DNA from 4 places in the Chryseobacterium sp. WG14 genome. Region 1 is predicted to be linked to each of the others. Evidence: riboswitches for the same ligand, from Rfam matches in the RefSeq annotation. Region 1 holds a riboswitch; each other region holds the start of a gene.
The links. A riboswitch is a leader RNA that binds a small molecule or an ion and turns the genes downstream of it on or off. The one in region 1 is predicted to bind cobalamin.

Region 1 (4,357 bases):
TTTACAAAAGAATTGTCGCCTGTATTGTAAACATTCAGCTTTCTTTTATTTGTTGTAAAGTTATTGTTGGTTACATAATATTGGTTTCCTGAGAAAGCAATATATCTTGCTCCATCAAGGTTAGCCGTTACAGTAGCTTGTTTTTTGAAAGTATATCTGTTTACAATGTCAATTTTATTAGGAACATTAGATACTAAATAAGCACGGTCTCCCTGAAAACCTATACTCTGAAGAACTTTTCCAAGAGGTTCACCACTGTTATTAGAAGCATAAATTTTGTCATACAGATTAGCAAGATTACTGCTTACGAAAGAAACTTCAGCAGTAGTGGTTGTAAATCCACCTTCATTGGAAATAAGCACTCCAGCTTCATAAGTAATTGGCTGTTCTACAATGTCATCGCTATCGCTGCTACATGAAACATTGAAAAGTAACATGGAAGCAAATGCAAGAGGTAAAATTTTTCTGATATTCATATATAATTAATTTATTTTAAAAATTGATAGTAAGGCTTATACTGTAATTTCGTCCGGGTAACGGATAGGAAAGCATCGTATAATAAGTTTCATTTAAAATATTATTTACTTTAAAACCCAGGCTGTAGTTTTTAAAAAATGCAGCGCTGGCTCCGGCATTCATCACAAAATAAGAATCTAAGGCATCACTTCTTTTTTCATTGGAATCTGTATAGGTAAGCCCGTTAAACATTCCCTGTACATATACTTTCACAAAATCATATCGGTAGTCTATACTTCCTGTAAGTTTATGTAAAGGCACATACATAAGTTGTTTCTGAATATCAAGGTCCTTAGATTTCGTATAAGAATACCCAAGATTTGATTTCAACATATGCTTCCCGAATTTTTTTTCAAATTCCAGCTGCGACTCTACTCCATAAGACTCTACCCTATTGGTATTACTAGCTCCATAATACCCGGAAATTGTTGGAAGCCATTGGATCATATCACGGATATTCATATAGTAAGGAGCTATAGATAATTTAAAATTTCCTAATTTAAACTGGTTACTCCATTCAAACTGGTAGGAAGTTTCCGGCTTTAAATTCAGATTTCCTCCCGGCGTCCAGTAAAGATCATTAAATGAAGGAGCTTTGAAGTTTCTTGAAACACTTAGCCCTACATCATACCATTGGGTGGCATTCCATTTTCCTGAAAAAGAAAATAAGACCGGTGATTTAAAGTCTTCCACAAAATCTTTCTTGATTCCGGCTTCAAACCTTAAGTCTTTGGTAGGAAAATAACGAAGTAATCCGGCAATAGACCCGGCATTTCTGCTGATATCACCTATTTTTGAGCTTCCTTCTCCCTTACCTTTATTCACTTGAAATTCCCCGATAATATTGATATTCCATTTTGAATTGAGGAAGTAATTGAAATCATTTTTCAAAATATAATTCTTTCCGGCACCTCCACTGGTTTCCGGTTCTGCAATATCTCCAAAATATTGAAAATTTTCCTCGGTATAAGCTGCTTTAAATGAATTGCTGAAACGCGTGGTATTCCAATCCCAGGCCATCAGGTTTCTGAAATTCTGGGTATGATACTTTGTCTTGGTTTCCAGATCACCAAAACGAACAGGATAATGCTGTTTTCCGTTAAAAGTCTCTGATATCCATGAGATCTGATGATGGGGAGCAATTTTATAAGCTGCTGCTATATTGAAATTGGTATTGTAATACTTTCCGTTGTCATTCGTATACTTCTTTCCGCCCGCTTCTTCTACTTCATAATCATTCTGGCTTATAGAATGGCTTCCGGAAACTTTAAAGCTGAACTTATCATTGCTGTAAGAACCTTTAACAACATTATTATAAGTATTAAAAGACGCAAATTCTGAAAACAGGAAAGCATGAAACCCTTTATTAAAATCAAGGCTGTTATTCAAATGAATACTTCCCCCAATGGCGCCACTGCCATAAATAACACTACCTCCACCAGGTTTAATTCCGATCTGGTCATATCCAAACAAAGCCATATTATTGATATCTCCCTGTCCTAAAAAGCTGGAGTTAATATTAATTCCATTCCATACAAAAGCAGTCTGCTGGGCGGTAGTTCCCCTGAAAGAAGGTGAAGAAACAGCACCCCGTCCATTTTCTTTGATATACACAGGAGATTGAAATCTCAGTAATTCGGAAAGGTTAGTTGAGTTTTTTTCAGCATCTTCATTGGTAATATTCGTTACATGATGAAAGAGCTTTACTTTGTTCATCTGGCTGTCGAATACATAAATAGTATCCAAGGCCTTCTCTTGTCCAAAAAGAAAGCAGCCATAAGACGAAAAAAGCAGTACTAAAGATCTTTTTATATCCATACTAATTTACTCTTCCTCCGAAAGCAATATATATTTTGATTATTATTCTGGCAGGTCTCCTGACTTTCGCCTTCTGTACCTTCCCGTTTTTACACAGTGGTTTTTTACAGAAACTTTTGTTGCGATTTACAGTTGCGGGGACAGTCCGGGAGTTCCACCCGATTCCCTTTTCATTCCAATATATTGGAAACCATAATTTTTGCAAAGATAGCTTTTTAAATGTATTAGACAAAAAGTGAAATAACAGGTAAAAAATTACGTCTTATTCATAAGTATTAGAAAATCCTGTACAGCAACCGACCTTGATGAATACTATAAAAATAAAAGCTGCCTCCAATAGTTGAAAGCAGCCATTTATATATACTGATGTTATTTAATTTATTTACCCATCACTTCTGTAATTGGATTTCCAACATTTCCACTTGGAAACTGGATTTTCAATAAAGAAGAAACCGTAGGTGCAATATCTGTCATGTGGTATTCTTTATTGCTTTCTCCCTGCTGAACTCCCCAACCCATAAAAATCAATGGAATATGGGAATCATAAGAGTTCCAAACACTGTGTGTAGTTCCTGTTTTAGAATAAGGAGGAAGCATAGAGTCATGAGAAATCAACTGAATATCTCCGCTTCTCTGTCTGTTGATCCCATTGATAATTCTTTGTTTGATAGGCTCCGGAATACTGGCTTCCTGAACTCTGTCTACAGAAACAGCATATAAAACAGTAGGATCTTTTTCAAGTTCTTTTACCGCAAAATTTCTCACATCATCCAGCTCAAGTTTAGTATCTGCCAATACTTTTCTGTCAAAATACACCTGATAATTGTCTATAGCATTGATCAGGTTATCAGCACCAAATTTTTCTTTCAGTTTCTGATTAAGGTTTTTTTCCATGCCTTCTCCAAAAAAGCCTGTAGTAATTTTATGCTCTTTAAGGAATCCTACAGAATGAGCCCCTCCGTGGTCAGCTGAAAGGAAAACCGTATACTGCCCTTTTCCTACTTTTGAATCCAGGTAGCTGAAAAACTGAGCCAAATCCTGATCCAGTCTGATATAGACATCTTCAACCTCAATAGAGTTCGGTCCGTATTTATGACCTGCATAATCCGTAGAAGCTAAATTGATTGCTAAGAAGTCTGTAATATGGTCTCCCCCTAACTGCTCTCCTTCTACAGAAGCTTCAGCCAGCTTTAATGTCAATGTATTTCCAAAAGGTGTATAACGGATATTATCTTTCTTTGTCTGATAATCTTTCGCCAGATTGGTATATGGGAATGTAGGTGTTTTTGCACTTCCCAATAGACCTTCCCATGAAGAATTGTCAGGTGAACTTTCTGTATACTGATTGATCGGAAGTAAAGTATTCCAGCCGTTGGCTACTAATTTTTCAGGTAAATTCTGAGCATTGAATGATTGTATCCATTGTGGAAGCTCTTTCATATACCATGTACTTGTAATAAAGTTCCCGGTACTGTCGTCAAACCAGAAAGCTCCATTCGGAGTATGACCTGCAGGAAGAATAGAAGCACGGTCTTTAAGAGAAACTCCTATCACCTTACCCTGGAAGTTCGTGGCCAGTCTCAACTCATCGGTTACGGTTGTAGACCAAAGGTTTTTTGGAGAATGGCTTCCTGTTTTAGTATTGGTAGTTCCTACCGGCTGAACGCTGTCATCTGCCGTACAGTACACCCCTTTACCCGTTTCCTTATTTGTCCAGTCGTTTCCGGCAATTCCGTGGATTGCAGGTACAGACCCGGTATAGATACATGTATGTCCTAAAGCGGTAATCGTAGGGACATAAGGAATATGTACATTATTTAAAGAATATCCTGTATTCAACAGTCTTTTGAAACCGTCATTTCCATATTTACCATAAAAACGGTATAGATAATCCCAACGCATTTGGTCTACCACCAAACCTACCACTAATTTCGGTCTTTCCAGTTGAGTATTTTTGTTCTTCTGCGCATTGATTGTAACTACGGACAAAACAGCAGCTGCCGCAATTGAAATTTTCCTAAGC
Region 2 (4,357 bases), on a different contig from region 1:
AATATTGAAAATTGCTTTGATGAGCAGTGTAAAGACAGGGGAACAATAGAACTGTATGACAATAAGAACACCAAAGTTCAGACTTTTACTTCCGAAGATCTGGTATTTTATTTAAACAAAGGTCAAAAATTGGTACCCGGAAAAATGATTCAGCTGACCCATGAGGAAAGTCCTTTCATTATTGATGATTTTAACTTTGACGGAACGGAAGATATAGCTATTAGAAACGGAAATAAAGGAAATTACAGTAGTGCATCCTATGATGTCTATGTATTTAATAGTACCAGAATGGCATTTGTGAAAAGTGAGGAGCTTACGGAAATTGGCTCCAATTATTTTGGATTATTCGGTGTAGATGCCAAGCGTAAGCGCCTTGTTGCCACAGGAAAATCCGGATGTTGCATGATTTTTACTACAGAATATCAAGTAATTCCTAACAAAGGATTAGAAAAGGTATTGGAAAGGGAAGAAGATATGACCAATGAAGACCGTGTAAAAGTGATTACCAGGGAAAAAATAAATAACAAATGGGTTACCAGAACCAAGGTATATCCGGCAGGGCAATATAATAGATAAATAATACAATGAAAATTCAGAAAGAAATCGATTTTATCCTGGCAGTAGATGCTTTGAAAAACGTACAAAGAAGAAATTATAATGCAGATGATTCAAGAAGGGAAAATACTGCAGAACACTCGTGGCAGATTGTTATTCTTGCACAGATTTTATATCCTTATGCAAAAAACCGTGCTGATATTGACCTCCTGAGAGTTATCAGAATGCTTTCCATTCACGACTTGGTTGAAATTGAGGCTGGCGATACTTTTCTTTTTGATGAAAAAGCGATGGTTGGCAAGTTTGAAAGGGAAAAAGTTTCTGCTCAAAAGATCTTTGGAATTTTAGACGAGCCGTTACGTTCGGAGTTTTTCAATTTATGGCTGGAATTTGAAGAAGAAATAACGCCAGATGCTATTTTTGCGTGTGCTATTGACAGAATTATTCCTTTTATCCTCAATTCACATACCTCAGGAAAAAGCTGGACAGAAGCCGGAGTTACGGAAAAACAAATTAGAAGCATGCTTGAAAATGCCATCTGCAGAGCTTCTGATGAGATGGGAGAGGCTTTTGAATTATTGCTGACCAGAAGTCTGGAAACCGGAAAAGTGATCAAATAAAAGCTTAGTTCTTACTATAAATAGTTTCGGGCGGCCAAAGGCCGCCCGAAACTTTATAATTATAGGATTTGGATTGGCTTTTTGAATTCATCAATGGCTACAAAAGTAAAGTCGCCAATGATTGCTTTTTCTCTTTCGTAAGAATACATCTGTTCCGTGTAGATCTCTACATTGACCTTCATACTGGTTTTTCCAACGTAGGCAACCTTTCCGATCAGCTCAACGATAGTTCCGGCAGGGATAGGTTTTTTAAAATCAATTTTATCACTGCTTACGGTTACCACTCTTTTTCTTGCAAATCGGGTAGCAGTAATGAAGGCTACTTCATCCATCAGCTGCATAGCCGTACCTCCAAAAAGTGTATCATAATGATTCGTTGTATTAGGGAAAACCGCTTTAAATATTCTGGTTTCAGATGCTTCAATTCTTTCTTCTGTAGTCATATTTCATTATTAATTAAAGCGAAATGAAATACTATTAAAACAACAGAATAATAACAGGAATCCAAGAAATCCCTGAAAAAATCCATCAGATCAATAAACTTCATATCGCGAAAGTTTTTTGTTTAAGAAAAAGGCAGGTCTCCTGACTTGTAACATCTTTTATCCCCTTCCCATGCCCCGCACAGTGGATCTTAATAAAAGACTTCAGTTACTTACAGTTGCGCGACAGTTCGTGATTTTCACACGATTCCCTTTTTAATCTGCTGTTAGGCAGAACCTATTTCCATGATGAATAAGCGTTAAACTTTTTCGGGGCAAAAATAATGAATTTATTCCGGATTATGGTAAATAATCTGACTGATCACTCTTCCTTTTTTAATGGTCCAAAGACTTGTATATCTGTATTCTCCTGAACCATTGATCATATAAAGAAAGATATTGTCGTTATCTAAAGAGGTTACCGCCACATTATTGAAATCCATGGTGGGCTGAAACATGTTTTTGATAGCTTCCCTTACAAAAACAGAACCTCTTCCAGGCTGCTGAACCCTGATTGATTTAATTTCGGTCATGCCTTCAGGGAGATCATTGCCTATTCCCCATGGCTTTACTTTATCGATAGTAAGGAGTTTTCCATCAGCATCTTTCTCCTTTTTACGGTATCCGGCATTGGATGGGTAAATATCAATAACTACTTTACTCCTTTGGGCTGTGGGGATTTTAGGGTCAGAATTATCGGTGAAAATAAGCGACTTTCCATTCTTGGATTTGGAAGGTGTATACTGGGGAAGCTGGTCAATATAAGCAATACGATCTTTATTTACCATTCCTTCCTTATCAAGAGTTTCATACCTTACAAAAGGCTTTTCCTCGTCCTGTTTTTCAGGATATTTGATCCAGATCCATTCCGTTTCTCCCGGCGCCGGCTTTACATAAACAAAAACATCCCCTTTACGCATACGGATCTTATCTACAATCTTCCTGTAATTATCCTTATGTACGCGTACATTGGCATATCCTTCTTCAGCTTTTACCACTCCAAAAGGAACCTTATTCTGGCCTTTAACCAATGCTAAAGAGAAAATACTAAATGCAGATAGATAGAATGCTTTGCCTACTGAAATCATTATAATAAATTTTTGATCCCCAAATATATAAATTAAATGCTTTTCGGAAGATAATTATACTGTTGCAGTTCTTTTAAATCTTGTATTTTCTTTAAATGAGAGTCTGAAAGAAGATATACATTATCTGAAATATCTAATACATCCACATAATGATGATCTGAAATAATGAAACCTTTATTCTCAGATTGGATCTGGAGAATCATTTTAAGCTTATCAATAGCTTTTGGAGAAAGATTGTGAAACGGTTCATCCAGCAGTACAAAGTCTGCTTTAGAATGGATAATCAATAAAGCTTCAATAAGCCTCAGTTCTCCTCCTGAAAGATTTTTAGGTTTTTCATTGAGAAAGGGACTGATCAATTCTGAAGTAAGAAGATGATCGGTATCTTTCTTGTCACAGAAAAGAGGAATCAAATGTTTAATCTTGTTATTTTTAGGTAAAAATGAATGTTGAGGAAGATAAGAGATTATACTTTTCCTGTCTGACAGTTTTTTTAAAACTTTACCTTGACATCGTATAAACTGGGAGTCGCTGCTGATCACTCCAAAGATGATTTTTAATAACGTTGATTTTCCAGATCCGTTTCTCCCCAAAAGTCCTATAATCTGGCCCTTCTCACATCCAAGATAAATATCCTGTAGGATTTTCTTGTCTTTAAAAGATTTTGTGACACTGTCAATATGAAGCTTATTCATAAGAACTGAGTGATGAATTTTATAATTAAACTTATTAAAACTGTTGTGATCCAAAGAAATGACCTTGAAAACCCAAAATTAGCATAAAAGTAATATTCATTCTTAAACCTTAGTTCATAAATAAAATAATGAAGAACAGGTAAAATTAAAAGAAAACTGAGCCCGAATGCTTTAGAACTGAATGGTAATAGTAAAGACAAGACTAAAGAAAATAATATGGTAGCGGGTATTATTTTTTTGTAAAAAATCCAGAGAACAGATAAACTTTTAGTCATATCTCAAATATATCATTTCTGGTTAAAAAGAAGAAGGAGAAAATTGATAATTATAAATGAACTTTCATTACCCTTCAAAAAGAATTTAAAGATAAAAAGAGTATTTTTAATAACACCCTTTTTATCAGATATGTAATTTAAGAGCTGGAATTATTTTTAGCGGCCCATAAATAGTCTCCGGATTATTTTTCAGGAAAATAAGAAATAAAGTACAAAAAGAAAGAGAGCATCTCATGATGCTCTCCATTAGTTATTTTAGATTAATTTTCAAATTCTCAAATTAACGCATTCTCCAATTGATTAAATTCTTTCAAGTTCCTCCGCATCAATAGTCGTTTTGAAAGTTCCGTAATTGACAATTACTTTGTTTCGGGATATTTTCTCAATCGTCCCTACACTGGTACTTCCTGTGATGCGGACACGTTGTCCCACCTTCATCCAAACAGCACGGTCACTTTTACGTTTTTCCTCCAGTTTTTCATTGGTTTCAGCAATTTTTTCAATCACATCTTCCTTTTTAAGCTGTTGGGTAATCTTCCTCTTAACCACCTGAAGACGTTTTGATTCATCTTTATCAGCGCCTATTTTTCTGAACTTTTCCTGTTCCAGAAGCTTTACAAAATCCTTTACAACATCTTTCCT
Region 3 (4,357 bases), on a different contig from region 1:
CTGATTATTATATACAATGCGGATTTACCCAATTAGGCGCTAAAAAAATAGCTGATACCGAAGGGCTTCCTGCCCATTATCATGATGCGACTATGGTACTTTTTCAGTTGGAAGCTTAATATTTTATTTACAGACAGGTTTAACATCGTTTAATAAGGTAACTAAGTTCCTCAATGGGGACCAGAAGGGCAGAATTTCAGACTATATTCTTTTTTTAAACAGAGCTTTTACACTTTTATGTTGCTTTCAGAATTATTTAGTGTGTACTTACATTCTTATTAAAATTCTTGAAAATCCACTTTAAATTCGAATAAATTCCTTCAAAACAACAGTTCATTAGCATTAAATTTAAAAGAGCTATCTTTACAATAACCAAACAAAATTATTAATATGTCATTTGTAACCCCAGAAGGAGCAAGGAAAGCTCAGCTGTCTGTAACAGAAAGAGCACCCGTTGCTCATGCCGTTCTGTCAGGCGCAGAAAATATCTCAAAGTATAATACCGGCGTATGTCATGATGTAGTAGCTTATGCTTTATACATGCGAGGTGCCCGGATAAGCCCGAATCAGCTTGCTGAATCAGCAGGACAAAAATGGCTGACTGTATTCAGATATCCGGAAGGAGAAAAGTGGGATGGATACGCTCCCATTCCGGCAGGAAAAGCAATCGGCTTCTACAGACTTATCGACAAAACATGGTTTCATTCAGCAATTACTACAGGAAATGGTAACGAAATCCGATCTGTAAACGGATTCTCATTAGGATCAGCATGGTCTGTTCCCGTAGATATGGACTGGGTTTTCTTAGGTAAAAGAAATTCAGACGGAACCTTTAATTATGACGGCACTAAAATAGAAGTGTACATTTCACCTTTATAAGGAGCCTAATAAGACAGAAGCAATTTTTAATAAACTGTTTCTGTCTTATTTTTATTTCTTTTTCTTCTGAAATAACAGGAATTCACCCATCGATTCCTTTATTTTCTCCAAATACCCGTTACCAGCTAAAACGATTGTACTCAAAAATATCAGATTGTTAATCCATGGGTATTTTTTACTTCTGCCATTACAAACGTACTGTGCGTACTTCCGATAGAATCTACAGAACCCAGTGTGTTGAATACAAAATCCTGATAATGTTTCATATCCCGGACCTGAACTTTCAGCAGGAAATCAAAATCTCCGGAAATATTATAACATTCTGCCACTTCTTCTATTTCCAGAATTTCATTAACGAAATCATAGCCTACAGAACGGTCATGAATTTTCAGCTTGATCTGGCAGAAAACGGTAAAACCCCGGTTAAGCTTATCCGGATCAAGAACCGCAGCATATTTTTTCACATAGCCTTCCTGTTCCAGACGTTTCACCCTTTCAAAAACAGGAGAAGGGGAAAGATTAATTTCTTTGGCAAGCTCCTTAACGGTAAGTTTTGCATTTTTCTGAAGCAGTCTCAGCAGCTGTATATCTTTGGTATCAAGATGTTCCACAGGATATTATTCTTTTTAGTATTAATTTTATTCAAAATTACAGAATTATATTCTTTTAAAATAAAATTATACAGATTTATTTACTTTATTTAAAACTATTTATTATTCGTTTATTCTGTATTTGTAAATTTACACAAAATTAAAATCTTCTATTAGCACAGATAGAAAATGTAATTGATAAGAATAGTTCTTTACAGATACTTCATCAAACAGGAGAGGTTTTACGTAAGGTAAATTAATAGGGAATCGTGTGCAAATCACGAGCTGTCGCGCAACTGTAAGTAACATACCAAAGGGTTCTGTCCTTGTGATCCACTGCCTAAGCGGGAAGGACGACAGAAACTGTTACAAGTCAGGAGACCTGCCTTTACTGAATTGACAATGCTTTCGCGGTCTGAAGCTTTGGGTCATACAGATGATATACTTTTTAGTACGTTTTTCCAAGAGTAAAACGGAACTGTCAGGTATGCATTATTTCCCCAAAAAATCTTACCGGCAAAAGCATTACGAAGCATTCAAAGAGCTTTTAAAAATAAGTTTAATTAAAAGTTTAAAAAAAATGCAAACGCACATTCTTGGCTATCCGCGAATTGGTAGCAAAAGAGAACTCAAAAAAGCCTGCGAGCAATATTGGTCAGGCAAAATCCTTTTGGAAGAACTTCTTACTACAGGAAGGAATATCTGCAATCACAATTGGAATATTCAGAAGGAGGCAGGGATAGACCTTATTCCATGTAATGATTTTTCCTATTATGATCAGGTACTGGATATGAGCTTAATTGTAGGTGCTATTCCGGTACGTTATCATGAAGTAGCCCTTAAAAAAAATAATTCAGAGCTGGATCTGTACTTTGCGATGGCCAGAGGATACCAGAAAGACGGGCTGGATATCACGGCCATGGAAATGACCAAATGGTTTGATACCAATTATCATTATATTGTTCCTGAATTTTATAAAAATCAGCAGTTTACACTGACTTCCGACAAAATATTCAACGAGTTTGCAGGAGCTAAACAAGCAGGAATTAATTCCAAGCCGGTACTCATCGGACTTGTTTCTTATCTTCTTTTAGGAAAGGAAAAAGAAGAGGGATTTGATAAACTGGATCTTGCCAAAAACCTTCTTCCGGTATACACTGAAATCTTAACAAAACTTCAGGATCAGGGTGCTCAATGGATTCAGTTTGATGAGCCGTTTTTAACTTTAGATGTAACAGAGAAAGCAAAAGAAACCTACCAGTACGTTTACCGGGAACTTAGAAAACAATTCCCACTGCTAAAATTCATCGTTGCGACCTATTTCAATGGATTGAAAGACAATGCATCTCTTGCTGTGTCACTTCCTGCAGACGTTCTGCATATAGACCTGGTGAGAAATCCTGAGCAGCTGGCAGATATTTTACATACTGTTCCTGAAAACTTAAGCCTGTCATTAGGAGTGGTAGACGGAAGAAATATCTGGAAAAATGATTATGAAAAATCTTTGGCTTTCATTAAAAAAGCTATTGAAAAACTCGGTACAGAAAGAATTTTTGTGGCTCCGTCATGTTCATTGCTTCATTCACCTTGTGATCTGGATTTTGAAACGGCCCTTCAGCCTGAAATCAAAAACTGGCTGTCTTTTGCAAAACAAAAAGTGAAAGAAGTCGTAAGTCTTAAAGCTCTTGCTTCAGGAACTGAGGACGAAAGTATCCTTGCAGATTTTGAAGACAATAAAAAGGCTGTGGCCGGCAGAAAAACATCTTCTCTTATCCATAATGATAAAGTGAAACAAAGAGTAGCTGCCATTACTGAAGAAGATGCTCAGCGAAAGAACTCATTTAGAATCCGTAAAGAAAGGCAGCAGGAATCATTACAGCTTCCGCTATTCCCAACCACAACCATAGGCTCATTCCCGCAAACTACAGAAGTAAGAAGCTGGAGAGCCCAGTTTAAGAAAGGAGATCTTAGTGCAGAACAATACGATGCTTTATTAAAAGAGGAAACTCAGAGAACCATTCGCTGGCAGGAAGAAATAGGAATTGATGTGCTTGTTCACGGAGAATTTGAACGTAATGACATGGTTGAATACTTCGGGGAAAAGCTTGAAGGATTTATTTTCACTAAAAACGGCTGGGTACAGAGCTATGGAAGCCGCTGCGTAAAACCACCGGTTATTTTCGGGGATATCTCCCGCCCTGATCCAATGACTATATACTGGTCTCAATATGCACAATCCCAAACCAATAAATGGGTAAAAGGAATGCTGACCGGTCCTGTTACTATCTTGCAATGGTCATTTGTACGGGATGATCAGCCCCGTTCAGAAACCTGTAAGCAGATTGCTTTGGCCATCCGTGATGAAGTAGTGGATCTTGAAAAAGCAGGAATCCGAATCATCCAGATTGATGAACCTGCTATAAGAGAAGGTCTTCCATTGAGAAAAGCAGAATGGCAAAACTACCTGAAATGGGCCGTAGAAGCCTTCAGAATCTCAGCAAGTGGAGTAGAAGATGCTACCCAGATCCATACCCATATGTGCTATTCTGAATTTAATGATATTATTAAAAATATTGCCGATATGGATGCAGATGTCATTACAATAGAATGTTCGAGATCCCAAATGGAACTTTTAAATGCTTTTGCAGACTTTAAATATCCAAACGAAATAGGTCCCGGAGTTTATGATATCCACTCTCCAAGAGTACCTTCTAAAGAAGAAATGATTGAACTTTTAAGAAAAGCTCAAAATGTAATTCCAGCCACCCAGTTATGGGTAAACCCTGACTGTGGCCTCAAAACAAGGCATTGGGAAGAAACTGAAAAAGCTTTAATTGCAATGGTAGCCGCTGCTAAAGAAGCTTCAGCAGCCTATGCATAATCATTGC
Region 4 (4,357 bases), on a different contig from region 1:
ACGGCGGAATCTTCGATTCCGCCGTTTTCTTTAAAAAAAATCTAATTATTGAATATCGACTACATACATCGTTCCTTTGTCTAATTTTCCTGTTTTAGGAAGAATTTTGGCTTTAGGATTTCCGTTTCCATCATCTACCACTCCAAAATCATCATCATTAAAAACGGCCAGTTTATTATTTCCCAAATAAACAATTCCTTCAAACTTATCATGCTCATAGCCCAGTTTTGCTACGAGATCCACCGCCAGTTTTTTAGAAACAGGTTTTATTCCGGCATTTGCAATCTCATCCCAGGTACTCTGTTCCAATGCTTTATTATTAATTTTCATTCCGTCTACAGCCGTCAGATCCGTTCCATTAACGTCTGTAGCTCCGGATATATTGATTCTGTATACTTTTTTTATTCCTCCCTGTGTTCCGAAATTTCCGTCTCTTTCAATCACCAGGAATTCATTATTACTTAATGCTGTAATATCACAAACCGAATCAGAAGCTCCGCCATCCTGTTTGTATACATACTGTTTCGTCTGTCCTGTAATAATATCGAATGTTACGATTCTTGTTAATGTAGTATTGGTTGCCAATGCTTTAGTGGGAACCAGCATCGTAGACTGTATTGTTCCTACCAGTGTTCTTCCATCCGGAGTGATACAAAGTCCTTCCATACCTCTGTTGGCCCTTCTTTTGGCTAAAACTGCAGGAAGTTTTCTTGTTCCTGTATTCACTCCAATTGGGCTTATCCTTTCCATTTCTACCCCTTCTGCATTATAATGAACGATATGCGGACCATATTCATCAGAAACCCAGAATGTTCCATCCGGAGCTGCCACAATACTTTCACTGTCCAGACCATATGTATCTGTTCCTAACATATTTCCTGAAGCATCATAGGCTACTTCACCGGTACTTCCCATTCCTATAGGATTTGGAAGTCCTGTGATAGGCTGGCCTGAAGGGTTTTTAAGTTTAATATATTGAATGACCTCGATATTACCTTCTGCATTGATTTTAAAATGCATAATCGTTGGGGTAAAATTAGGGACAAGAAATTTTTTACCGCTTAAGTAATCTGTATTCGGACCACGGTCTGTAATGACATAAAATTCTCCTTTTCTTGTAGGATGGGCCGCTGCTCCGGATCCAAATCCTCCGTTGATCACATCTACTCCATTGATAGTTGCCAATTTTGAAAAAGCAAATTCCTGCGGAAGCTTAGAATAATTAATCTCCTGATTACTGGTGGTGTCATCATCTTTACAGGATGCCAGCGCCGTTAACACAAATGCGGATAGTAGCAGTCTTTTCATATTCTCTTTTATGGCTGCGAAAATATAAATTGATTGTAAACTGATCTTGAATATAATGATAATTGTATTTTAACAATGGAGCCATGAAAATGAATTTAATATAAACAGTAAAACTTTTGGTTAAATCCGAAAACCTAACAACATCTTCAATTTAATTATCAATTCAAAAAAACATAGCATTAAAAACCATTCAGCTTCAGGGAAAATATAAAAACTAAAAGATAATTCACAAAACAGGACCCAAAAATTTATATGATATATTTGCGGCGTTTTAAGGTTGAACACTGTTCATTAATAGGGAATCAAGTGAGAATAAAATTTAATTCTTGAGCTGTACCCGCAACTGTAAGCTGTTTTACTTATAGCAAAATACAACCACTGGATACTGATCCGGGAAGGTGTGCTATAGGATGCAAGCCAGGAGACCTGCCTTATCCATTGTCACTTCAGGATCGTGATTATTGTCACTTTTCTTAAGTAAGTTTCGGGAATAAAACTTTAATTTAATTATATCATGAGAAAAATCTATTTTTTTTTCTTACTGCTTTTTATGCAGTTTTTGTCTGCCCAATTTACAGAGAACGACATTAAGTTTTGGGTAGGAACAGGTTCAAAGAAAGCCTATTTCATTGCAGATTTTAACGATAATAATTCTCCTGCTTCTTATGCATGGGGGTACCGTTTTGATGCGGATGGTTTACTGATGGAAGACATGATCAACGCTATTGTAGCTGCAGAACCTCAAATGGAGATTGATATTCCTTCAGGTTTTCTTCAAAGCTTTCATTATAATCATCATACGCCGGATATTGATGACAGCTGGATCCCATGGTCCGGAGCCAGCGCAGGAAATATGACATGGAACAACGGCCCGGGTTATACACCTCTGAATGATGGAAAATGGTACGGAATTACTTATGGAATTGATGATGCTGACACTCCGCCTTCTACACCTGTTGCGGCATACAGCTCACAATGGTATGTTCCCTCTCAGATTACCAACTGGATAGGAACAGGAAGTAATAAAAGCCTGGTAGTGGTTGATTTTGGAACCAATCAGTCAAACGGAAATGCAGATTCTTTTGTGTTTGGAATTAAATATAACGGAAGCATCACAGCCGAGCAGGCCTTACAGCTGATCCGGTCTCAAGCCTCTTATTTTAATTTCACCTCATCAAACAGCCAGATTTCTGCTCTTTCATTGAATAGTTTTACAGGAAACGCCACAGTGGCAGACAGCTGGAAATTATATAAAGGAAAAGATCTCTCAAGCTGGCAAAAGAAGTATGACCTTTCCCAGATTCAGTTAGCCAACAATGACTGGATGGGTATAAGTTTCGGACAGAGAAGACCATTTATCCCTACGGAAGCAGCCGATTCTATGCTGGGAGTTTCTTCTGTCACAAAGAAAAAATTCAGTATTCATCCTAATCCTGCAAATGATTTTATCCAGATCGAATCCATTGAAAAATATAAAGAAATAAATATCTACTCTTCTTTAGGCCAAAAAGTAATCACTTCCCAAGCCACAAAAATTGGTATTCATTCTTTGAATTCAGGTGTTTATTTTGTTGAGATAAAGACAGCAGATACTTCAACCATCCATAAAATCATCAAGAAGTAGAACATCCTATGTGAAATGCTTTTTCATACAATGATAAAACAAAAAAACGCACCGTATTGGTGCGTTTTTTCCGATTTCCAGTATCGATTATTTTTTCTCTGTTGATCTCTGTAAAACCTCATCTACCATTCCGTAGCCTTTAGCTTCTTCAGAAGTCATCCAGTAGTCTCTGTCAGAAGATTTTTCAACCCACTCGTAAGTTTGTCCTGAATGATGTCCGATGATCTCATAAAGCTCCTGCTTTAATTTCAACATCTCTCTTAAATTGATTTCCATATCAGAAGCAACCCCTTGTGCACCTCCTGAAGGCTGGTGAATCATTACTCTTGAATGTTTAAGAGCAGAACGTTTTCCTTTTTCTCCTGCCACTAATAATACAGCTCCCATTGAAGCAGCCATACCTGTACAGATTGTTGCTACATCCGGCTTAATGATCTGCATAGTGTCATAAATTCCTAATCCGGCATAAACACTACCTCCCGGAGAGTTGATATAGATCTGAATATCTTTTGACGGATCAGCACTTTCTAAGAATAAAAGCTGAGCCGTAACAATATTAGCTACCTGATCGTCAATTCCTGTTCCCAGGAAAATAATCCTGTCCATCATCAAACGGGAGAAAACGTCCATCTGAGCAACGTTTAATCTTCTTTCTTCCATGATGTACGGTGTAAGATTCGTTGGGCCATACATTCCCATATACTGATCGGTAACCAAACCGTTGTTTCCTAAATGTTTTACAGAGAAATCTCTGAAGTCCTTTTTAATGTCCATATTTATATTATGTATTATTTTAACAAATATTCTCGAAGTTTAAATTACAATATTTATTCCTAAAATTTTATGAGACTTTTTGTCACAGAACAGGAATATATCTGTCCATAAACTATCTGTTTCTGCCGCCATAGATCCCTTTAATCGGTGAATACTCAATAATAGCGCTCAACCGTATGGAAGCCTGTTTCAACAGGGTAATTTTTTTGATCAGATCATAGTATTTAGTCTCATCATTATCGCTGTACTGATCCAGTTCTTTTGCCGTCTCTTTTATCAGATAATCAATATATCTGTATTTATGCAACAATACATCACCTCTTACCTGATCTGCCACTTTATCACCATAATTGGGAGGATAAATATTCCTTGATGCCCAGTTTTCCAGATCATCGAGAGGAATCAACGCGTCAACAACCTTTGTGGTAATGTCTTCGTCCATAAAAGATACAAAAAAGTTTCCACTTCTGAGCTCTTCCTTCTGAATTCCCTCTTTTACCTGATTAATAATAATTTCGTTTTCTTTTACTAAAAATGTATATTGTTCTTCTTCAAAATGATGAAGAATTTCTTCAATAACAGTGATCTGATACTCTTCATTATTATCAGTAGTTCTTTTCAGAACAATATCTCCAAACATCAGCATATGGT

Region 2: another riboswitch for cobalamin. It lies ahead of MP478_RS05815 (acyl-CoA thioesterase); the one in region 1 lies ahead of MP478_RS21705 (TonB-dependent siderophore receptor).
Region 3: another riboswitch for cobalamin. It lies ahead of metE (5-methyltetrahydropteroyltriglutamate--homocysteine S-methyltransferase); the one in region 1 lies ahead of MP478_RS21705 (TonB-dependent siderophore receptor).
Region 4: another riboswitch for cobalamin. It lies ahead of MP478_RS04815 (T9SS type A sorting domain-containing protein); the one in region 1 lies ahead of MP478_RS21705 (TonB-dependent siderophore receptor).

The regions. Positions count from the first base shown of each region.
Region 1 covers NZ_JALCZD010000019.1:11,859-16,215, reverse strand. The annotation lists gene MP478_RS21710 (hypothetical protein) at 1-476, opposite strand, end outside; gene MP478_RS21705 (TonB-dependent siderophore receptor) at 493-2,334, opposite strand; cobalamin riboswitch at 2,366-2,544, opposite strand; gene pafA (alkaline phosphatase PafA) at 2,713-4,357, opposite strand, start outside.
Region 2 covers NZ_JALCZD010000002.1:566,403-570,759, reverse strand. The annotation lists gene MP478_RS05825 (hypothetical protein) at 1-576, shown strand, start outside; gene MP478_RS05820 (HD family hydrolase) at 585-1,175, shown strand; gene MP478_RS05815 (acyl-CoA thioesterase) at 1,235-1,618, opposite strand; cobalamin riboswitch at 1,733-1,914, opposite strand; gene MP478_RS05810 (hypothetical protein) at 1,948-2,745, opposite strand; gene MP478_RS05805 (ATP-binding cassette domain-containing protein) at 2,778-3,440, opposite strand; gene MP478_RS05800 (DNA mismatch repair protein MutS) at 4,016-4,357, opposite strand, start outside.
Region 3 covers NZ_JALCZD010000003.1:407,799-412,155, reverse strand. The annotation lists gene MP478_RS07925 (N-acetyltransferase) at 1-119, shown strand, start outside; gene MP478_RS07920 (hypothetical protein) at 391-879, shown strand; gene MP478_RS07915 (Lrp/AsnC family transcriptional regulator) at 1,029-1,490, opposite strand; cobalamin riboswitch at 1,690-1,874, shown strand; gene metE (5-methyltetrahydropteroyltriglutamate--homocysteine S-methyltransferase) at 2,050-4,350, shown strand.
Region 4 covers NZ_JALCZD010000002.1:347,458-351,814, forward strand. The annotation lists gene MP478_RS04810 (esterase-like activity of phytase family protein) at 46-1,308, opposite strand; cobalamin riboswitch at 1,566-1,757, shown strand; gene MP478_RS04815 (T9SS type A sorting domain-containing protein) at 1,823-2,932, shown strand; gene clpP (ATP-dependent Clp endopeptidase proteolytic subunit ClpP) at 3,020-3,706, opposite strand; gene dnaG (DNA primase) at 3,819-4,357, opposite strand, start outside.